Regions from separate parts of the Virgibacillus kekensis genome, predicted to be linked through region 3. Evidence: predicted binding sites of a transcription regulator. Region 3 holds the regulator's gene; each other region holds the start of a gene.
The links. The regulator LexA, encoded in region 3, represses DNA repair genes until DNA is damaged. The targets are predictions, from matches to a motif close to CGAACATATGTTCG.
Positions count from the first base shown of each region.

Region 1: a site for LexA is predicted at 3,336-3,349, ahead of ACFO3D_RS03795 (YolD-like family protein). Genes of this name have one in related genera too.
Region 2: a site for LexA is predicted at 2,091-2,104, ahead of ACFO3D_RS18925 (WYL domain-containing protein). Genes of this name have one in related genera too.
Region 4: a site for LexA is predicted at 1,817-1,830, ahead of ACFO3D_RS13355 (YhjD family protein). Genes of this name have one in related genera too.

Region 1 is NZ_JBHSFU010000003.1:481,748-487,671, forward strand. It holds gene ACFO3D_RS03770 (M14 family metallopeptidase) at 1-53, shown strand, start outside; gene ACFO3D_RS03775 (histidine phosphatase family protein) at 59-610, opposite strand; gene ACFO3D_RS03780 (DUF6501 family protein) at 774-980, opposite strand; gene msrB (peptide-methionine (R)-S-oxide reductase MsrB) at 1,024-1,983, opposite strand; gene vrrA (VrrA/YqfQ family protein) at 2,069-2,515, opposite strand; gene ACFO3D_RS03795 (YolD-like family protein) at 3,377-3,706, shown strand; gene ACFO3D_RS03800 (YozE family protein) at 4,118-4,339, opposite strand; gene tatC (twin-arginine translocase subunit TatC) at 4,352-5,116, opposite strand; gene tatA (twin-arginine translocase TatA/TatE family subunit) at 5,190-5,369, opposite strand; gene tatA (twin-arginine translocase TatA/TatE family subunit) at 5,390-5,593, opposite strand; gene mobA (molybdenum cofactor guanylyltransferase) at 5,741-5,924, opposite strand, start outside.
Region 2 is NZ_JBHSFU010000004.1:1,184,689-1,190,612, forward strand. It holds gene ACFO3D_RS09865 (sulfurtransferase TusA family protein) at 21-248, shown strand; gene ACFO3D_RS09870 (sulfite exporter TauE/SafE family protein) at 296-1,081, shown strand; gene ACFO3D_RS09875 (rhodanese-like domain-containing protein) at 1,127-1,492, shown strand; gene ACFO3D_RS18925 (WYL domain-containing protein) at 2,133-2,342, shown strand; gene acsA (acetate--CoA ligase) at 2,539-4,254, shown strand; gene ACFO3D_RS09885 (NO-inducible flavohemoprotein) at 4,370-4,783, opposite strand; gene ACFO3D_RS09890 (type 1 glutamine amidotransferase domain-containing protein) at 4,945-5,463, shown strand; gene ACFO3D_RS09895 (LysM peptidoglycan-binding domain-containing protein) at 5,509-5,924, opposite strand, start outside.
Region 3 is NZ_JBHSFU010000003.1:358,868-364,791, reverse strand. It holds gene tkt (transketolase) at 1-1,389, opposite strand, end outside; gene ACFO3D_RS03215 (DUF896 domain-containing protein) at 1,483-1,716, opposite strand; gene ACFO3D_RS03210 (YneB family resolvase-like protein) at 1,866-2,504, opposite strand; gene lexA (transcriptional repressor LexA) at 2,792-3,415, shown strand; gene ACFO3D_RS03200 (YjcZ family sporulation protein) at 4,271-4,384, opposite strand; gene ACFO3D_RS03195 (hypothetical protein) at 4,840-5,055, shown strand; gene ACFO3D_RS03190 (DUF5776 domain-containing protein) at 5,433-5,798, opposite strand; gene ACFO3D_RS03185 (N-acetylmuramoyl-L-alanine amidase) at 5,908-5,924, opposite strand, start outside.
Region 4 is NZ_JBHSFU010000007.1:203,757-209,680, reverse strand. It holds gene lepB (signal peptidase I) at 332-886, opposite strand; gene ACFO3D_RS13360 (TVP38/TMEM64 family protein) at 976-1,650, opposite strand; gene ACFO3D_RS13355 (YhjD family protein) at 1,849-2,238, shown strand; gene ACFO3D_RS13350 (competence protein ComK) at 2,186-2,713, opposite strand; gene ACFO3D_RS13345 (hypothetical protein) at 2,858-3,013, opposite strand; gene ACFO3D_RS13340 (fatty acid--CoA ligase family protein) at 3,135-4,673, opposite strand; gene ACFO3D_RS13335 (lipoate--protein ligase) at 4,882-5,877, opposite strand.

The DNA.
Region 1 (5,924 bases), 120 kb from region 3:
AGGAAATCTACCAGGAATCTCTCGGAATTATGCTGGCAAACCTGTACTTATAAGCCGTTCAGGTTTGCCACAGACATTCTATAGAGTTTTTTTGCCTATCAGCATTAATTAGATAAACATCGGGATTCCTTAGTGTCTTCCATCCCTCAAACCCAAATCCAGGCTGATACCGGCTTAATAAAAGTGCAATTATATTACCATGGCTTACAAATACAACATTGGAAACATTGCTATCAGCCAACACATTTTCTATGACCATTTCTGCCCGTTTGACTGCATCGTTTCCAGATTCACCACCAGGCAGACGAAAATCCAGATCGTTAAACGATTGTTCCAGGACTTCCAGCCAATCATCTATAGGGTCCTCGCTGAGAATACGTTCTTTTAACCGATCGTCGACAGTAATATTCAACTTGTTCTTCTCTGCGTATGGTCTAATACTTTCAATTGCTCTTAAATAGGGACTGGATACAATCTTATCAGCTTCTATTCGTTTTTCCGCTAAAAAGTCTGCAAGCTGTTTCGCTTGTCTTATCCCGTGGCTCGTCAACGGCGAATCCTTATGCTGACCATCTGCAGAACAGTGTCGAATCAGGTAAATATTTTTCAAGATAATTCAACCCCTTATAGAAAGTATTGGCGGATATCCTAAAAACATTTCTAAATAGTAAATCAATTATATCATTTATCTGATAAAATAAAAACCTGATTGACAGATAAACGGTAACTTCTTTGACAAAAACAGCGCCATAAAAAATAACAGGCCATGCCTGTTATTCTACTTCCTTAAAATAATCCTTTTTGAAACCGCCAATACGGTTACTGTTATCAATAATAAAGTAGAACTCCTCCGTTTCATTTTTTACATCATACTGTTTCCCTGGAGTTAATTTATTATGAACAATAAATTTTTTCGCGTCGGCATGTACGCACTCTATCTTCTTCTGTGTTTCTCGTTCTTCCCAATTTAAATGGATCATCTTCTCACTCCATTCCAGTTTACATAATTATATTATGAACAACTTACTTAAAAAGATATAAATATCTTCCGTACCCCTTCTCTTCCATTTCGTCTCTCGGGATAAATTTCATTGCTGCAGAGTTCATACAATATCGTAAGCCGCCTTTCTCTTTTGGCCCATCATTAAACACATGTCCCAAATGAGAATCTGCGTTCTTACTCCTTACTTCTGTACGAAACATACCGTGCGAAGTGTCTGTTTGTTCCTCTACCTGATGTGGGTCTACAGGCTTGGTAAAGCTTGGCCATCCACATCCTGCATCAAACTTATCATGCGAGGAAAATAAAACATCACCTGTAATTATATCCACATAGATTCCTTCTTGTTCGTTGTCCCAGTATTCATTATCAAAAGGTCTTTCTGTCCCGTTTTCCTGAGTTACCTGATACTGAATAGGTGATAATTTTTCCTTCAACGTGGATTTGTCAGGACGGGTTTGCCACGTTTTTTTAATAAAGTCCTCCCGGCCTGACCCTTTCTTATATAATCGGTAATGGAATGACTGCTTTTTATAATAATCCTGATGATGCTCTTCAGCTCGATAGAAAGGTTTTGCAGGCAGAATCGGTGTAACAATCGGTTTGGAAAATTTTCCGCTTGCTTCCAAGTCTTGCTTTGACTGTTCAGCGATTTCCTTTTGTTCTTCATTATGATAAAAAATAGCCGTTTGGTAGGACTCGCCTCGGTCATTAAACTGGCCTCCGGCGTCCGTAGGGTCTATCTGCTTCCAGAAAAGCTTCACCAATTCCTCATATGGCATGAGGTCCGGGTTAAAGGTTATTTGTACAGCCTCGACATGCCCGGTTGTATCGGAACATACCTGTTCATATGTCGGATTTTCCACATCTCCGCCAGTATAACCAGATATAATATCTATCACTCCCGGACGTTCATCAAATGGTTCCACCATGCACCAGAAGCATCCACCGGCGAACGTTGCTTTTTCAGTTTGACTAGTCATTCTATACCTCCGTTTTGTGCAAGTTTATTTATGTCTCTATTCTTCCTTTTTTGGTACAAAAAATCAAGTCGTGTGCCTGAAATGGCTAAATGAACAATTTTGGAACTGATTCACCTATTTGACGGTTATCAGAAATACTCTCCTCATCTATACTGGATTCGAGCGAAAGCAAACTTTCATTCTCATCACTCAAATCGCCCACCCATTCATCATCTTCTACAGAGGCATCGTCTGAGTGATCGGTTTCGTTAAGTGCCTTCATTACCTGCAGCATGGTTGGAAGGTTCTTAACAATTGGGCCATATTGCTGGATTATCGGGACTGCTGAGTTAACTGTCTTCAGGATCCTTTGCAAATTATCCAGCTTCTGTGACAGACTTCCTATCCGGTCAGGTGTTAAAAACCCCTGTTGCTTATATGGTGCCAAAAATCCTTGACGTGGATGTGGCTGGTAATTAATCCGTCTTTCTGGTCGGTATCCCGCCGGAAAGACTTGATTATTCGGCCGCCGTGCCGGTGCTCCCCATATCATGATATCCTCCCCTTTATAAACCTTTTTCTAGGTTATTGTACGTAATCAACCATAAAGGGTGTAGGCATCAATCACTAAACCGCAAAAAAACCTTCACCTAGAGCGGTAAAGGTTTTTTAAATATTGTAGTTTGTGGCACAAAAACTATAAACTGCTAAGTAACAGCCGTACCTACTACTCTGGGCAACAAGGCGTTATTTTTATTTATTCGAATAGATCAAGATGAAGGAAAAATTCTTTTTTTAGCATAAAAAATCGGACTCCTGTCCGGTTAAGCTGTTTAGCGGACATAGATGACTCTATTTGTGGAGATACAGGAACAATATAGAGTTTTGCGGCCACCAAGTGATAGCTTGTTTTGATTAATTCATAGTAAATAAGGGCTCGTATGTCCGCTTAAAGGCGTAAAACTTCGCAGTTACACCAACTACGAGGTGAAGAGCAATAAAAGTTACGGGAAGATCTAAAATAATTAGCCTGTTATCTCTGCTGAGATAATAAATCCGATGGAACCAGAAAGAATAATCCCAAACACAATAGCTGAAAACATGTTATCCCCTTCTTTCCTATTCTTATACATCTATTATAATCCTTTTGATAACGCTTCACTCTTGTCAGGTATGACAACTTTATGAATGATTTCCCTGTTTTAGCAGTCATTATTTCCCGGGCAACCGCACGTTCTAACAGGTTCCAACATATTAGTGCGTTTTTTGCCGAATTTGGTTGAAACAAGGCGCTGTATTCATGTGTTTGATTTTTCAATTAATTAATCAAACGTTTGATTAATTTTTCTCGAAGCACATTTTTTATTGATTAACGAACCTATGTTCGTATATAATTAAAAATGAGGTGATTACAATGGAAAATGATCGGGGGACAATTAAGTGGACATCGTTAATGCTTCCGGAGCATGTAGAACTTCTTAAGGCGATGTGGGAAGAAGACCGAATAACAAAAAAGCCCCTTCTCGATCCCCAGGAAATTGAATTACTCAACGTCAAATTGCAGAATGCCTATAATAAACGTTCTGTCATTAATTTGACTTTCTATACCAACAAGGAAATAGTAAATCAAATCGGAGTTATTTCGAGAATGGACAAAAACAGGCAAAGTCTGTTGCTGAAAAAGCCTGACAATCAGAAAATCACTGTTCCATTTAGTGATATACTGGCTATATCGCCCGTCTGACCCCCTTCTTCCCTGCCCGATTACTGAAAATAAAAAAGTGGCTGGGACATAAGAAAAATTGAGAAGCCAAAGACGAACTTAAAATTTTAATATGCTTTTAAAGCAAGTATTAAGCGTAGTCAAAATACAAAGACTCCTGTGGGAATAGCACGAGCTGAAGATCCCGCAGGAAAGCGGCTTGACGCTTTCCGAGGAAGCTGAAGCCGTGCCCACGGCGAAGGAAACACTGTGACAGCTTCAGCTGGAACAGATGTTGGACTTGCACCCGGAGCGGTGAAAGCGAAGTATTTTGACGAAGCAACGATTTAAAATATTTTCTTCTCGACAAAAAATCCGAACTGATTCGAATTCTATCTTAGAATTCAAATCAATGTTCGGAATTTACTTTAATAAATAACTTTTTTCCCAGCCTTAATCAATTCTTTTCGTCGAATAGTTGTCCCAAAGCTTATCAAAGATAGATAGTGCATTTGGGAATGGACTGTTCCATTCCAAGTAACTGCTGATTTCATCATAATCACGAGAATGTTTAGGAAAGTCATGGTCATAAAAAATCCAGTCTGCAAGTCGACTGTAGTCGTCAGCCTGCTTCTTTCCCCGGTACGTCATCATGTAATGGTAAAAAGAACGCAAAATAATCCTCCTTTAAATCCCGCCATCGCTTTCCATAAATTCCTGATGCTTTTTTAGTCGTTTACGGTAAATTATTACGGACAGATAAATACTGATTTCATATAACACTATTAATGGTACCGCGACTGCAATCTGTAATATAAAATCAGGCGGAGTAATTACCGCACCCACGATAACTAAAATAAGGTACGCGTACTTTCGTGTTTTTCGCATAAAATCCGGGGTGAGAATTCCAAGGCTCGTTAGAAACATGGCGATAACAGGAATTTCAAAAAAGATTGCAAACGGAATAATTACACTGAACAAAAACTTAAAATATCTGTCATAAGTAAAAATCTCATTGAACATTCCATCATTCAGTGATAGAAGAAATGGAATGATCAACTGGATGAAAATCATATACCCAAATACAAGACCTCCGATAAACAGAATAAAGATAGCGGGGATATATAACAGAGTCGCCCTTTGTTCTCCTTTAGTCAGGCCAGGTCTGATAAACAGCCAGACCTGGAGACATAGAACTGGAAGCGTCCCAATAACAGCAACTAAGCCTGCCATAGTAATATAAACTGATACAGTATCGGTCAGGCCGGTAATACTTAGCGTGAAATCAAGATCCTTTGTGAAGAAATTAAAGATATCCTCGACATAAACAAACCCGACGACGAACAGCGCGATAAACACAATCGCTGTAACGATCAATCTGTTTCTGAGTTCAGATAAATGCCCTACCAAATTCATTTCCTTTTCATTTATATATTGCTTTTCTTCAGCCATTAGTTCACTCTCCCAGTACCTTAAGCACAAAAGAAGATGTAAGGTTAATTCCCCCTACACCTTCACAATTCAGTTATTTATTATCCTTTTTACCGGAATCATCGTCAGAAACGATATCCCGTGTAGCGTTTTTAAACTCTTTTAACGAACTGCCGACAGCTTTTCCTATCTCAGGCAGTTTGGATGGACCAAATACAATCAGGGCAATTACAAGAATTAGAATTAACCCGGGAATGCCAATATTACCAATCATTTATATCACTCCGTGCGTGCTTATTTGTTTTCTTTCCCTTTAACAATATCTTTAGCTTCTTTCACTTCATCTGCCGCATCGCCAGTAAGATCACGAGCGGAGTTTTTAAATTCTTTTAAGGTTGTACCAGCAGCTTTTCCTATTTCCGGAAGTTTCTTAGGTCCGAAGATCACCAAAGCAATTATTAAAATCAGGATAAGTCCTGGAAATCCTATGTTAAACATAACAGCACCTTCTTTATATGATTGAGTCTAGTATAATGTATTTGCTGACAGGAATACAGATTTAAATTAAAAAATACACACAAAGTTCATAGAACGCTCTCAATGAATCGATTTTAGTTTAACACGAACGTCTACGGGTTAACAACTTTAAAATTGATTTGCCTCTTCATACTGGTCCGGATAATTCATATTAAAGAAATGCCTGGATAGGGTTTCGTCCGGAATGTCTCCGAACTTTTTCGCATAATTGACATTTATACGGTCGAATAGACGTCGCACTTTCCGAATATCCTTATCCAGCAGTTCCTGAATTGGCGGAAGAGCATACTTG
Region 2 (5,924 bases), on a different contig from region 3:
TAACTAAGGAGGAATTAATAATGGATGTAACAAAAGTACTGGATGCAAAAGGATTGGCATGTCCAATGCCTATCGTAAAAACAAAAAAAGCAATGAACGATCTTAACAGTGGTGACGTACTGGAAGTTCATGCAACAGATAAAGGTGCAAAAAGTGACCTTACAGCATGGGCGAAATCAGGCGGACATGAACTGCTGAAGGATACGGAAGAAGAGGACGTACTCAAGTTTTGGATTAAAAAGGGTTAAAGGAGACCCACTTATTGTGGGCTCCCTTTGTTAGGGGGAATCGAGCAATGGAATATAGCTTAATCTTTATTATTACAATCTTTCTAATTGGATTTGTTGGTTCCTTCATTTCCGGAATGGTAGGGATCGGCGGATCGATCATTAAATATCCAATGCTATTGTATATCCCTGCTTTAGTAGGTATTTCTACGTTTTCTGCGCACGAGGTTTCAGGTATAAGTGCGGTTCAAGTATTGTTTGCCACTATTGGTGGTGTATGGGCGTACCGAAAAGGCGGTTATCTAAATAAAGGTCTTATACTTTACATGGGAATCAGTATTCTAATCGGAAGCTTTATTGGCGGTTATGGCTCCCAGTTTATGACGGATGCAGGAATAAACTTTGTATACGGTGTACTTGCAACTATTGCTGCAGTAATGATGTTTGTGCCTAAAAAAGGACTGGATGATATACCGATGGACCAAGTGTCCTATAATAAGTGGCTTGCAGCCGGTCTTGCACTGCTCGTGGGTGTAGGAGCGGGTATTGTAGGTGCAGCCGGGGCATTTATCCTGGTACCAATCATGCTAATCGTCTTGAAAATACCAACCAGAATGACAATCGCAACATCACTCGCGATTACGTTCATTTCTTCGATCGGTGCGACGACTGGGAAGCTCCTCACTGGACAGGTACTGTTTATCCCAGCAGTCATTATGATTATCGCAAGCCTGATAGCATCACCACTCGGCGCAAAGTTTGGGCAGAAAGTAAACACCAAAATACTCCAATGGATTTTGGCAATTTTAATTCTCGGCACGGCCATAAAAATATGGCTGGATATCCTGGCATAATGCTAGAGACAGTATAGAAATAACAATTAGGGGAGAAGAGCCAAAATGGAATTAATTATACAAGTTGTTTTTCTGGCTGTGATTATCTGGTTTATTATGAATCGTTTCTTACCTGCGAAGGGGATAACGAATATAACAACTCAGGAAGCAAAGGATAAATTCAAGCAAAAAAATGAAATCCAGTTTGTGGATGTACGGACACCAGGTGAATATGGTGCCAATCATCGTAAACCGTTTAAAAACATTCCCTTGGGACAATTAGCAGGCAAGACAAAGGACCTTAATAAAAGTAAAGAAATTGTTGTGATTTGTCAGAGTGGGATGAGGAGTATGAAGGCAGCTAAAATTCTTAAGAAACAAGGGTTTGAAAAAGTGTCCAATGTAAAAGGCGGCATGAGCGCTTGGGTTTAAACATTGAATAAAGGGAAAATACCTGTGAATGCTCATATTTACGAAAGATCGCTTTGCAAAGGACAGGGTTTTAGTAAATATAAAAATTACGTTATGGTCTGCAGTTTTTATCAGTAAGGTCTTTGCAAAAAGAACCCATTATAGAAAAGGAGATGATTTATTGTGTTTCATTATACTGTCGAGACAAATAAATCAATGAAAGAGGCAATTGAATCTCTTGAGGGGAACTTGAAGGATGAATGGTAAATGACGAATCGATAAAGGAATTTGCAGCTGACATTGAAAATAGGTTAATAACATGTATTGATCAAACATGTATTGATCAATCTGTATAACTGAACGACAAAAAAATCTTCTCGAAGGAGCGATAGGGGTATTAAACTGCCCCTATCGCTATATTTTTGACTGATTTTTATTAAACTTTCTCATTAATTATGGGTTCTTTCGTATTTAGTTGGATTGGGACTAGGCCTTGCTATATCAACGTATGACAGCTATCCTTCATCGAAGAATGCTTTATTTGCAAGGGACCACGCCCACCGGTGTCCCTGTTTTTTTTGTCACAAAGTGTATGGTTCTCTTTTTTTGTGATATAATACGAACAAATGTTCCGATTAAGGGAGGTCATCGTATGAATAACATGGTTGTACAATCTCTAAAGACCAATAGTAAAATCGAGATTATCTACCTGGACAGCTCGAACAAGTTCTCTCAAAGAATCATCCGGCCAGTTAAGCTAAAGGAGAATATTGTTGTGGCTTATTGTTATTCCAGACGGCAAATACGTACGTTCCATATCGATAATATTATGTCCGCAGCCCCGCTACAGGGCAGGAACAGAGTTTCTTAGAAATGCTCCTTTCTTCCCATTCAGAATTTTTAGTGAGTAAATCACTTTAAAATTGTCACCAATTGTTCTAAAATAGAAATCAGTTACCAAAATGTTAAAACAATTTCATATAATTGCATATTTAATGCGATTGAATCGTACAAGTTAAATAGGGACTATTGTAAACGATTCCAAATACTTAGGATGGGGTGATTGTATGGACATGCAGCGCATTCCTGCACGAGATGGAGATTATAATCTGAAAAACTATGACAAAATGCGCGATTCTTTTTCATGGGACGAGGTAAAGAAAAACTTTAGCTGGAATGAGACAGGTAAGGTAAATATTGCATATGAAGCAATTGACCGGCATGCGGAAAATCCGGATAAAAAAGATAAAGTTGCCTTACTCTATTCCTCTCCTGACCGCGAGGAACAGTTGACGTTTGATGATCTCAGCAAGAAAAGTAATCAATTCGCAAATGTGTTGAAAAAATATAATGTGAAAAAAGGTGACCGGGTATTTCTATTCCTTCCTAGGAGTCCTGAGTTTTACGCGTCGTTCTTTGGAATTTTAAAGACAGGTGCAGTGGCTGGTCCGCTATTCGAGGCGTTTATGGAGCAGGCCGTCCGTGACCGTTTGCAGGACAGTGAAGCGCGGATGCTCATCACCACACCTGAATTACTTGAACGTGTACCACAAGAAGACCTTCCTGACCTGGAGAATATTGTTCTGGTTGGAGACCATAACGAGTCTTCGGATAAATACATTGATTATCATAAAGAAATGAGCGATGCATCAACCGATTTCGATATTGAATGGGTTGATCTTGAGGACGGTATGGTTATTCACTATACATCCGGATCAACCGGCAAGCCTAAAGGGGTTTACCATGTCCATAATGCTATGGTACAGCATTATGCAACAGCTGAATGGGTAATCGACCTGAAAGAAGATGACGTTTACTGGTGTACTGCAGACCCGGGCTGGGTAACCGGAACAAGCTATGGTGTGTTCGCTCCATGGCTGCACGGTGTAACAAACGTAATCCGTGGTGGCCGCTTCAGTCCTGATGACTGGTACGGTACACTTGATAAGCATAATGTAACCGTTTGGTATACTGCCCCAACAGCGCTTCGTAAACTTGTAAGTGCAGGTGAGGATGTTGTGAAGAAATACGACCTATCCTCTCTCCGCCATATTATGAGTGTTGGTGAGCCGTTAAACCCTGAAGTTATTACGTGGGGCTTGAAAGCATTTGATCTGCGTATCCACGATACTTGGTGGATGACCGAAACTGGTGCAATGCTGATTGTAAACTTCCCTTCAGAGGAAATTCGCCCTGGCTCAATGGGTAAACCGATACCTGGGGTGGATGCGGCAATCGTTGATAATGAAGGAAATGAGCTGCCACCTAACCAGATGGGTAATCTGGCAATTAAAAAAGGATGGCCATCAATGATGCGCCACATTTGGAAGCGTCCGGAGAAATTCCAGAGTTATTTCATTAATGAATGGTATGTTTCCGGAGACAGTGCGTACAAAGATGAAGATGGATACTTTTGGTTCCAAGGTCGTCTGGATGATGTTATCAATACATCAGGCGAGCGGGTTGGACCATTTGAAGTCGAAAGTAAGCTGATCGAACACCCTGCTGTTTCAGAAGCTGGGGTTATTGGTAAGCCGGATCCCGAGCGAGGGGAAATCATCAAAGCGTTTATTACGCTGAATGAAGGATACGAGGATACACCTGAACTTCTGGAGGATATTCGTAAGTTTGTTAAGACCGGGCTGAGTGCCCATTCCGCACCACGTGAACTGGAAGTAAAAGATAGCATTCCAAAAACACGGAGCGGTAAAATTATGCGTCGTCTCCTGAAGTCATGGGAACTTGGCCTTCCGACTGGCGATACATCAACATTGGAAGAATAATAGAGAAAAGGGTGCCATTGATAGGCACCCTTTTTATATGTTACTTAACCCTCAATAGTTTGTGATGGACCGAAAAATTCATAGTTAATATCGTTATCAGCCACACCGAATTTAGTCAGGCTTTTATAAATAGCACGCATGAAACCTTTTGGTTCGCAAAAGTAAAAGGCAGCATTGGGCGTTGGAAGAAATTCAGATAGCCACTCGTAATCAATGTACCCTTTTTGTCATAAGCTCCCTGGTCCTGAATAGTTGGGTTATCATAAACGGTATAGGTATAGACATTACTGAATCGGTCAGCGATATCCTGTACAGTGGTCCGCATCGCATGTACATTTCCATTTTGTGCAGCATGAATATAGTATACCTCACGCTCCGGCTGATTTTTAACTGTACTTTCCAGCATACTGGCCATAGGAGTTAACCCCACCCCGCCGCTTATCAATACTAATGGTCTTGTATCATCGGGATGGCGGACACTGTGTAATCTCGCCTGCGTGTAACTTGAAACATGTTTTTCGTGAAGCAATTGAAGCTTTTTTTCAAGTACTGGATAATTACACCCTGGAGGATTTAATCGAAAATGATCGACAACTCCGTGAGCTAATGGGGATTAATCCCTGAGTTTTAATCTTTATACAGCGGGTAGATTCAATTATGTAGCAACATCATTGAAAGGAGCGGATTATAATGGGTAAAAAAATAGCAACAGTACTGACAGATATGTTTGAGGATGTCGAGTATACAAAACCTGCTGAAGCATTTAAAGATGCCGGTCATGAAGTAATCACAATCGAAAAAGAAAAAGGTAAAAAAGTGACTGGTAAAAATGATGATGTAACCGTAACAATTGATGAAGAAATCGATAAAGTAAATCCGGATGATTTCGATGCGCTATTCATTCCAGGTGGTTTTTCACCTGACCAGCTTCGTGCGGATGAGCGCTTTGTGGGATTTGCCAAGCATTTCATGGATGAGAAAAAGCCTGTTTTGGCAATTTGCCATGGTCCGCAACTGTTAATTACAGCAAAAACACTGGAAGGACGTAAAGCAACCGGCTTTAAATCCATTCAGGTGGATATGGAATATGCAGGTGCAGATGTACAGGATGAGGAAGTAGTTGTATGTAAAGACCAGCTTGTAACTAGCCGTAATCCGGATGACATCCCTGCATTCAACAAAGAGTCACTAAAGCTGTTAAATAAATAACTATAAGGTAAATCCCCTGCACTTAGTGGCGTGCAGGGGATTTTTTCATTCTTGTTTTTCGATTGTAAAGTTATCCTGAAGCAGCAGCCAGTTTTGCGGAAAGGCAAGCCCCAATTTCCAGTAACTGATTCCAAGTAATCCATATTGCTTTATTAAATCAAACTTAGCCTGAATCGAGCGGGCATCCTCAAACCATACCTCATGCCGATTCCCCTGTGCATCGGTATAAAAGTAAAACGGTGCTTGTGCTTCTGTATCATACTCAATTGCCACGTTTTGTTGCCGTGCCCGTGCAATGGCTTCCTGGGGGCTGAGAGCCTCAGCAGGATCTCCGCCTTCTACAAATGGAAGGGTCCAGTCATAACCATATAAATTTTGCCCGAGGAGAATTTTCTCAGGAGGAATAACACTTACTGCATAATCCACAACTTCACGGACTTCATTAAGTGGCGAGACTGCCC
Region 3 (5,924 bases):
GTCATGGGTAAATACATAGGTTACCGGTACATTCATTATAGCTGAAAGGCGTACAGCAGGACGTAGGTAGTCGCTAAATACAAAGAATGTACCAACGTACGGCTTAACTCCACCATGAAGAGCCATTCCATTCATGGCAGCGGCCATAGCAAATTCACGAACACCGAACCAAATGTTTCTGCCCTGATAATTCTTGCGGGAGAAATCATCTTCATTTTTTATAGTTGTCTTATTGGAGCCTGCCAAGTCAGCACTGCCGCCAAAGAAATATGGAACTGATTTTGCAATTGAGTTTAATACTTCGCCGGACGAAGCACGTGTTGCGCTGGAATCCTTGCCCGCTTCATAAACAGGCAGGTCTTTTTCCCAGCCTTTTGGCAATTCACCTTTGATTGCCAGTTCCAATTCTCCAGCAAGAGCAGGGTGCTTTTCTTTATAGGTTTCAAAAAGTTTATTCCATTCTTTTTCAGCATGGCTACCTGACTTCACGATTTTCTGTTCGAAATCTGTGTAAACTTCTTCAGGAACTTCAAAATCCTCATGTTCCCATTTATATTGCTGTTTTGTCAGCTGCACTTCATCTGATCCTAAAGGAGCACCGTGTGAAGCAGCAGATGCAGACTTATTTGGAGAACCGTATCCAATTACTGTTTTAACTTCAATGAGCGTTGGCTGCTCGGTATTGTCCTGTGCCTGACTTATTGCTTTTCTAATCTCATCAAGATCATTACCGTCTTCCACGCGAAGAACTTGCCAGCCGTATGCTTTAAACCGCTCTTCCGTATTATCGGAAAAAGCCCGGTTTAATTCACCATCAAGAGAAATATCATTTGAATCATACAATGCAATCAGCTTGCCGAGACCAAGATGTCCCGCTAGTGAAGCCGATTCATGAGAAATTCCTTCCATAAGATCCCCGTCACTGACAAGGGCATATGTATGGTGATCGATTATTGGAAGGTTATCCTGGTTATATTTTGCTGCCAGGTGTGCTTCAGCCATCGCCATACCTACAGACATTGCTAAACCTTGTCCAAGTGGACCAGTTGTTGCTTCCACCCCATCTGTGTGGTGTACCTCCGGGTGACCAGGTGTTCTGGAATCCCACTGCCGGAAGTTTTTAAGATCATCTATTGTTACATCGTATCCTGATAGATGCAGCAAACCATACAGCAGCATGGAACCATGACCTGCAGATAATACAAAACGGTCACGATTAAACCATTTTGAGTTTTTAGGATTATGATTCATGAAATCCGTCCATAGCGTGTAAGCCATTGGTGCTGCCCCCATTGGCAGACCTGGGTGGCCTGAGTTTGCATTTTCAATTGCATCAATAGCCAATGTTCGGATTGTATTTACAGATAGTTCTTCGATTTTCTGAGACAAAATTATTCTCCTTTCGAGCTAAAAGTTGATAATATCCTTTTATATTCTATAATGAAACGCTAACTGTCACAAGCAATAACCGAAAACGTTTAATTAGTGTTTCTTATTGCGATCTTGTAGGTCCCGCACTTTCTTAGGGGTAACATCATTACCTTCACGGTCCATAACTGTCATGGATTTAAACTGATTTTTAAAAGATTTACGGACATTCTGAAGGTACTGTTTTCGCAATTCTTTTTGTTCTTCTTTTTCTTTTTCATCAAGACCATCATTTTTAGCTTTTTTAGCCAACTGATTTATCCTTTCCAGCTTCTCTTTGGAAATCATTAAAATACCTCCCGGATACCTTTTAAGCAAGGTCTCAAACCTTTTTATTGCACAGAGTCAGATAAATATACTTTTCAGTTCCTAATAGAAAAAAGCAAGAACAGCATACTGTTCTTGCTTTTTAATATTACTCTTCCTCGGATTTTGTTTCAAGTATTACGGAATTCCCGATATCTGCGATGAATTGTAGCCTTTGAAATATTGTATCCCAGCCCGTTCAGTGTCTTTGCTATCTCTTCAAACGTCATTTTATTTTGTCTCATTCGTATAACCTCTTCAATCGGAAAATCTTTCCGACCCCTGCCTGGTGCTTGTCCGCGATTAGAAAGATTTACACTGGGGTCATACCCTCTATCCATTGCTTTCCTCATGCCTCGCTTAATTTTTGTATTATGAATTTTACGTTGATATTCCTCAACAATCCCCACAATCTGCAAAACCATCGAATCCGATTCAGACATTTCCAGTTCTCCGTCCTCAAGCACTGTATAAATTTTTACATTTAATTTTTGGAGCTGATGAAACAATGCTATTTTTGTATTTCCCCTACCGAGCCTGGTTTCATCCTGGATAAGCAGGCAATCTGCTCTTTTTTCAGTAAAATGTTCTAGCATCCGGAAAATACCATCTCTGTCAATGTCATATCCACTTTCCTGTTCCTGGATACAGTCAACTACCGTAATATTATGTCTAGCAGCGAGTGCATTCAATTCCTCATACTGCCTTGATAATGATGTCTCCTGCTCTTTTTTGTCGGTACTTACCCGGCAATATATGACTGCGTTCATTTATACCGCTCCTCAATCTTTTATGCACTGGTTACCATGGAAAAATATAAAAATGCAAGCGCCAGTGCGAAAGCAACTAAGTAGAAAACGTCCGTTTTAGTAATTTTTTCAAACATATAAATCAGTCCTCCCTAAATTATAAGAACCCCTGTTCGATTTCTGTTACTTACTATTATATACGAACATATGGTCCTGTCAACAGTTTTCTCGAACGAATGTTTGCTTTTACTACCTGTAAATGGTAAACTATCATTAATAATAAATCCTATGCGCGAGGTGTTTGATAGATGAATAAACTTTCTAAACGGCAGGAAGCAATACTTGAATATATTAAAGATGAGGTTAATCAAAAGGGGTATCCGCCTTCGGTAAGAGAGATAGCAGAAGCTGTTGGCCTCGCCTCCAGTTCTACTGTACATGGCCATCTAGCCCGGCTTGAGAGTAAGGGATATATTCGCAGGGATCCTACCAAGCCTAGGGCTATCGAGGTGCTGGACCTTTCAGGAGAAAGCCATATTCCAAAAGAGGAAGCAAGATACGCTCCTGTCATAGGTAAAGTTACTGCTGGTATACCGATTACTGCCGTTGAAAATATAGAGGAATTTGTTCCGTTACCAAAATCGAGTGCCGGGCCAGATGATAATTTGTTTGTCCTGATCATTGAAGGTGAAAGTATGATAGAGGCAGGAATTCTGGATGGGGACATGGTAATTGTTAAGCAACAGAACACTGCACAGAACGGTGATATCGTCGTAGCAATGACTGATGAAGATGAAGCAACCGTTAAGCGTTTCTTTAAGGAGAAAGACCATATCCGTCTGCAACCGGAGAATGCTACGATGGAGCCGCTCATCTATCCGAATGTTACCATTCTGGGAAAAGTGATTGGTTTGTTTCGTACAATTCATTAATAAAATCCATAATAAAAGACTTCCATCATATAGTGACGGAAGTCTTTTTTGATTCCTATTAATAAGTGGACAGGTATTGTTCTCTTTCCCAAGGGTGAATGGTAGTTCTAATTCTATACTATGGTTTCAAGCGTTATCAAACGTAAATCAAAAACCGCTGTATAATAAGGAAGTTATTTTTCAGTTATCAAATAAAATAATCCATTATCATTATTGTTGGGGTGTTTGTGGGGTGTTCTGAGGGTGACCATCTCACCCTCCTTTACATCCCCTTACTTTATTCCTTCTCTTTGCTTAACTGTAGCGATCATGGCATTTTTCATATCATTACTATACCTAGGGTTGTTTCTGATTTCCTCGATTTCTTGTTCAATAGCCTCGGCCTTACTCACAGGGACTGGTTCCTTTTGCTTTTCTGGTTCAGTTTTACTAATAGTAGGGACAAAATGCGCTCTCATTTCTTCGATTGCCCGGGATGCGCGATCTGATGAGGAACGTGATTTATCTAGTAGATTAACTATTTCTGCAAAACCAAATAATAATACTCCACTAAATATGCCTCTCTCTAAAATGGTAAAAGAACACTATCCATGAAGTTTCAGTTACAGGTTCCATTTCTCCTAAATAATTTTCCTTCATGGTTGGAAGGGTTAGTGGTGAAAAAGTGTTCAATTCTATCAAGCAAAAACTGTTAAGTCTAATCTAGCAGTTACATTTTGGCAATCATTTTCATTGCGTGGCTGGGAGATTATATGTTTGGTCCATAAAAAAAAGCCCCCACCAATTAAGGCGGAGGAAAGGGGAGGTTTTTGAACAATTATGGGCTATTCAGGTTGGGGCAATTCCTTCTTGGGTTTAGTAGCCACCATAGCCACCCTTCTGAAAATTGGATCCTACAATAATCAGGAGGATAAACAGAACTACAAGCAGTACGAAACCATTGTCATCAAAAATGCCTCCGTGACTCATTCAATTCCACCTCCTTTTCCCTTTGTACAGTATTGTATGTTTTATAGCGGACATAGTTTGTTATGTATGCCTGATGAAAACCAAAACAGGCTTAAGCCTTTCGAATTTAACCACTCAACGTTTTTCATTTCTCCTTCCTTATTAGTAATTTCTTCGTAATGCAAATAGAACCACATAAAATTTAATTCATCCCTCTAGTCATCCCATTTGTAGGGTTTAAAATTTAAAATAAGTGACTTGAAAAATATGCTAATTAAAAAGAACACATGTCCAACCATCTTTTTATCTTTTGAATAATGCACTAGTAGGAAAGGTTAACTTTTTGACCTCTTTGTAAGAGGTCTTTTTTACGTTAAAGTGCTAAACAAATCGGGTATACTGTAAAATGGATTCCATAATTTTAATATAGAAAATTTATATGGTACACTCTTAAAAGTTTAAAGGAGTAGAGAAGAATGAACATTTTAGAAGCTGCAAACAGGAATGAACTTAACCTTGTTGAAGTAAGTATATTGCTTGAACTGGAAAAGCACTATCCACGCCCGGTTAAAGTTGAGGAAGTTAATAAAGATGAGCTAGTCCGAGAAAATATACATAACTTAATTCAAAAAGGGCTAGTAGAACAAAGATGGGATAAATATAGAATAGTGAAGAATGTTCCTGCCAATTAAGCTGAGGATTCTTGTATAAATTCAATTTAATTTACAGATACTTTTAGACGTGAAGCCAAATGATATACTCTTCTCTTTATTAACCCCTACCGATATGGCAGGGGTCTTTTTTTGTGCATATTCATTAGTTTATCGGCACATACTTAACGTACAGCAAGATTTACCTCCATGGTCTGGCCCCCTTATCCAGGGGCCTCCTTTTTTTGGTATATCTTTATATCTTTAGTGCATATACCTGTATAGGGGTCGACAACCCTACCTGACGTACATTGACCTCTTTATGAGGTCTTTTTTGTATATTGCGGACTTAGTTGTTCATACTATGCTTGTAGCTGTAAACTCCTATTGCTCATGGGCCTTTTTATAGGGGCCTTATTTTATTTAGTATAAGCTCTCACGTAGTTCGGATTGGCAGTGATATAGAGACCGCTCTTGATCTGGTACATATATCCGCCGTCCACGTAGAACTTATCTTTGATAACGGTGAATACCTCTCCCTTATGGACGACTACAGCGTGATCATCCCAGTTAGCAGAATTGTAAGTCCAAAGGGAATCAACAATAACCTCTACATACTTCTGGGAGTCGACTGGTTCCTCATAGGATATGCCAAAGTATCTGGTGATTGCTTTGGCATGGACCCTAGCGATTTCATATACATATTCCTCCTGCTTGGAACCGAAAATGAGTTGGAAGTATGCATCATTGGTCATAAATCCGTTTTCTGTCAGTACTGCTGTCATCGTCGTTTCCCGGCAAATATGAAGATTGGTCCAGCTGCCTGGTTCGCTTGCATGCAGACCATCACCGTGTGTGCTGTAACCCGCTTTCTGTACTTCATCAACAAACAGCTCAGCAAAGCCTCTTTA
Region 4 (5,924 bases), on a different contig from region 3:
GGGCGCTTTTCCCGCAGGTGTCGACTGCCCTTCGCTCCAATCAACCTAAAACAAAGCACTATTCTTTTGTGATTTATAAATAAAAATCAACAAATGTTATAGGTAAAAAAGCACAATATCAGCGAAGGAAATACACGAAGACTCCAACGGGAAAGCGAAGACGTTGAGACCCCACAGCGAGCGTTCTCTGCGAGCGAGGAGGCTCACCGCGAGCCCGTGGAAAGCGTAGTGTATTTCCGTAGCGGTATACTACGTCGCAGTTTATAGTTTTTGTGTCAAAAAAATAAAACCCTCTGTCTCTATTTTAGCAGAGAAAGAGGGTTAATTATAGCTATTTGCCGAAGCTTAGCTGCATTTGTGAGATTGGCCAATATTTGGCATCGACTTTTCCGACAAGCTTTTTGACCGATACGAATCCGAATACCCGACTGTCCAAACTGTCCCGTCGGTTGTCGCCCATTACGAAGATTTTTCCTTCCGGGACACGGGATTTTCCAGTGACTTCTTTTAACGTAAAATCATTGGTGAACGGCCCCATTGTATACTCCCTTTTCTTCAGCGGTTCAAGAAATGGCTCTTCCACATGTTTGCTGTTGATATAAAGCTTGTCATTTCTGTATTCTATTTTGTCACCAGGAAGTCCAATCACCCGTTTCACATAGTCTTCCTTCGAGTTGGCATGGAAGACTACCACATCAAACCGGTCTACGTCAGTCAGGTCATAGGCCAGCTTATTGACCATCAGCATATTTCCATCATAAAGAGTCGGCTGCATTGACTCCCCGTCAACAATATAACTTGCGAAGAAAAATGATCGAAAAATAAATGCCAGCGCAATTGCCAGGATTACGACAGGGATTATTTTGCCAAAAAAACGTTTATTCATAGTACTTTCCTCCAGGGTCTGTCAGCCAATATCGGCGTTTGGCGATTTTCTTCTTCCATTATGCCCTTTTTGGATAATTTTTAATCTCTTCAAGACTGCTTATGTTCTGTGATTTCTTTGTCATGGTCAGCGATTTCTTTGAGTAACGATTTCCGTTGGAATCGCCGCTCGATATATTTTCCAAGTACCCAGAACAGGACAATACAAACCCCCACTACAATCGTCTTTACCGGTTCTTTGGCAAATGACATAATACTGGAGCCTACATACGCTATGGAAAAAATCATTACTGCCTTTCCTAGCAGCACTGCCAGGATAAACTGCTGGATGCTTATTTTAGAAAGCCCTGAGACGATGTTAATAACCGACGATGGCGAGAAAGGAAAACACATTAATAAAAAAAGTGGTCCAAACCCATGCCGGTCTACCCAAGCCGTGACGCGATGGACCTGTTTGTTGCTGCGGATTATTCGGAACAACCGTTTATTTCCAAGCTTCCGTACTAATAAAAAAACCAGTATAGCACCTACACTTGAGCCCGCCCATGACAATAAAAAACCTTCCAGTAACCCATACGCTGCAGCATTCGCAAACACAAACACTACTAGCGGCAGGAACGGCAGAAATGCTTCACTGAATGGCAGCAGTATCCCGGGTAATGGACCCAAATTTTCGTATTCACTAAGTAGCTGCATGATATATTCGTCAAGCCTGTCTTCTTCAAGCATGAGTTTGATGTTAGCTAAAATACTTGAAAGATCCATGTAGAAGTCTCCTTAATCATCCTATAACCATTATATACATTGTTACCTTACTTTATTTTATTGTAAACATACCAATCTGCATAGCGGAACAAACTTTCAGCCTCTTTCATTTCACATCAGATATTTTTAGTGTATTTTTTATACATTTTAGCATATAATAAATTATAGAACATTTGTTCGATTAACGGAGGGAGTATCATGCGCTATCTGGATGAAGAAGAATTGCAGCTTGCATCAAGGTTTTTATTTCTGTCGATGGCAATGGTTGTGATCCAGCAAGACCTTCAGCACATCCAAAACGGAGCTTTCAGAATAAAGGAGCCTTATTCCGAGCTGCTGGAAAAAATGAACACCGAAGCAGCGAACGAGCGCAGGGGGCTTCGGAAGAAAATGCTGAATAAGGATATCAAGGTCATATCTCTCAATAAAAATGATTCCTTTTCATCATTTCTGTTTCTCTGCCGGGGACGGGAAGAAAAGCGGAATTATTTTAACCCAGCAATCCGCAAAAAGGTGGAAAACATTTTACGGGAGCTTATGCAAAAGGCTCTGCAACCATATCAGCATCATGCTTCCGCAAATAACTGATCCGATTATCAAGCAGGTATCTGTACTGAGCCGTGCGCTGAACCTGATTCAGCATGGATCCGTATGAAACGGATAGAAGCACCGTTTTACCGTTTTTGAAAATAATTTCGGTTGAGCGATTCGGGCCAGGGCCTTCATTCACCTGGTCGATATACGAATGGGCAATCCAGGAACACTTGGAATTAGTGGGTGAAATGGTTGGGAAAAAATACATGCCGCTTCCAGGATCAACCGCGATAGGAGCCTTGTGGGTAATACCGCATATTCCCCTGGTTCCATCCTGTCTGCCACGGAGACTGCTCCCGAAAAACTTGCATGCATTATTGATGATTTTAGTTGGGGTATGACGCACAAAATATTCGTTTTGTTTTTCCAAGATACGAGTGACGGGATTTCCATTTTCATCGTACTGGGCGATTACTGCCATGGTGAGGGGTGTGACTTCATGTGACGGGTAATACAGGTCATCAAACATTGATAGTTTCATCCTTTCAAAGATGAAACGAAAGAGGCGTAACTATAATCTACCAAATTTCGGGAAAAATAGATAGAAGAAGTTTTAATTTTCTACAAATAATTATCTTAGTTCACAAATTAGACACAAGTAGGATGCTGGTAATCATTCCTGTGGTTCAGTGGATGGCTGTTTTTCGTTATTGCTGTACTCTTCAGTTGAGGTATCTATTTCCTGTACAGCTCCTTCATCAACGGATGCATGAAAATCAGGGTTGAGCAGGGTAAATGTTGCCAATTCGGGATTGTTATTCTTTTTCATAGTAGTCAACTCCTTTTTTATCTAGTATTGACTAACTATGTGAAAGATTATACTTTTTGGTTGTTGTCTAAAATGCAAAAAGCACCCCGGGGTTTCATCCCGGAGTGCTTCAAGAAACAATTTATTGCGCCACTTGTTCGCCCAGATTTTTGCGAAGGATTTTTCCTGTTGTATTTTTAGGGAGCTCATCCATAAATTCAATTTTCGCGGGAACTTTATATTTAGCAAGGTGTCCTCGACAGAATTCGAGCAGTATTGCCTCATCTAGCGCAGGGTCTTTCGTTACTACGAATGCTAAAACGGACTCACCTGTTTCAGGATACGGACTACCAATTACCGCAGCTTCGGCCACAGCTGGATGGTCATAAAGAATTTCCTCGACTTCACGCGGGTAAACATTGTAGCCGCCAACAAGAATCATATCTTTTTTACGATCGACAATGTAAAAGTAGCCTTCTTCGCCCATCCGGGCCATGTCACCAGTGAAGAGCCAGCCGTCCTTCAGCGTGGATGCTGTTTCTTCATCTAACTTGTAATAGCCTTTCATCACATTAGGACCGCGAACGATCAGTTCACCTACTTCGCCAGCAGGTACTTCTTCGCCAAGCTCATCGACAACCTTATTTTCAACGTTCATAATGCTTTTCCCTATAGAACCCGGCTTGCGAGGCTGGTCAAGTGGATTAAAGCATGTAACAGGTGATGCTTCAGACAAGCCATAGCCTTCTGAAACCTTCACTTTGAACGCCTTTTCAAATTCTTTTAGCAGCGCGACCGGCATGGAGGCCCCACCTGAGATGCAGATTCGGATGCCCGAAAAGTCAGCCTTACTGTCGGCAGCACTCTGGAGAAGATAATTGTACATAGTAGGGACACCAGCAAAGACGGTTGCTTGATGTTCGGTGGTCACCCTGAATACTTCCTGTGGTGAAAACTTCGGCATAATCAGTATGGTTCCCCCGTTCATCAATGGGGCATTCAGTGCAACAGTCAAGCAGAAAACATGGAACATCGGCAGGGCGGCGATAACCCGGTCGTCACCGCTTATTTGCAGATAATCAGCCGTATCCTTCGCGTTGGAATATATATTTTTATGGGAAAGCATTGCTCCTTTTGGTTTTCCGGTTGTCCCGGACGTATATAAAATAATGGCGGTGTCCTCGTCATCCATCGTCGGGGCGTCCAATTCAAGGCTTCCAACCTGAATCAATTGTGTAAACGGTTTCAATTTTGCGGACAAACTGCTCCCCTCAAACGATACCTCTTCCCCACTTTCACAGGCTATGTAATGTTCGATGCCAGGCACTTGATCAGCGATTGCCTCAAATTTTTTAAGCAGGACGTCCATTGTAATGACTCCCTTAACGTCCCCGTTATTGAGAATAAACGTAAGCTCTGATGGCGTGTACAGCGAATTAATCGGTATAACCACCGCTCCGATCCGAAGTGCGCCATAAAGACTGATTACATAATATGGGCTGTTTCCCAAAACCAAGGCAATATGATCACCCTTTTTATACCCAAGCTTCTGTAACTGTGATGCAAATTTAGTAACTGCCCCCTCCAGTTCCATATAGCTTGTCTCTTTATCCTGAAATACATATGCGGCTTTGTGTGGATTCTCGCTGGCTGTGACTGATAACTGTTCCGTTACATTCACCTTATATCCCCCTTGCCTGATTTATGAATGAGCAATCATTCATTTTTAGAATAAAATTCATATTTATTATAAAATACAGATATCGACAATACAAGTGTAAGCGGTTAAATTTTAAGGGAGGGTAGAATGGTAATACGCCTCATTTCTGTTAAAAAAAAAGAATCCAGCGAATGCTGGATTCTCACTCTAAATATTTTAACTGCCAATCTTAGTACAGCAGGTTAATGAAGTCTTCTTTTGAAATTTTACCAAGGTAGTGTGGTACATCTACATCAGCTAATGCTTCTTCGATTGCTTTACGCTCGTGACGAACTCCGATCAGCTTATCCTCAAGAACGCTGACATCGCCAATTCCGAAAAAGTCACCATAGATTTTGCAGTTCTGGATGGTACCATTTTTAACATCCAAACGGACATCCACGAGACCGGCATCAAATTTATGCGATTCCTGAATATTGAATTTAGGAGATTTACCGTAGTTCCACTCCCATTTTTTATAGCGCTCCTCGGAGATTTTATAAATGTTCTCCCAATCTTCTTCGGTCAGTTCATAACGTTCGACATTCTTGGAATCATCCACTTCGAAAATATAGCGGAGAATCATATCCTTGAACTCATCCATAGAGACTTTCTCGTTAAGGTATTCGGAAATATTGGCTACACGACTGCGGATTGACTTGATTCCTTTAGACTCGATTTTCTCTTTTTTAACGTTCAATGCGGAAACAACGTGCTCGACCTCTGAATCAAACATGAGTGTTCCGTGACTGAACATGCGGCCTTTTGTGGAGAACATTGCGTTTCCGGAAATTTTGCGTCCCTCGACCACGAGATCATTGCGGCCTTTCATTTCTGCAGGAACTCCCAGTTTATTCAATGCTTCCACGACCGGCTTGGTAAACTTGGCGAAATCCTGGAAACTCTCCCCATCATCTTTGGTAATGAAGCTGAAGTTCAGGTTACCTTCGTCATGGTAAACTGCCCCACCTCCGGATAAGCGTCGAACTACCTTAATGCCATTTTCATCTACATAATCCGTGTTGATTTCCTCTACTGTATTCTGATTACGTCCGATAATTATGGATGGCTTATTGATATAAAATAAAAGATATGTATCTTGTTCGCCGAAGTTCTGGAGGACATATTCTTCCAGTGCAAGATTGACTGTTGGATCTGTTATTCCCTTATTATCTATGAATTTCATCGTCTATCCCTCCTGTATTAGTATCTATAATAAGTGTAATAGAAATT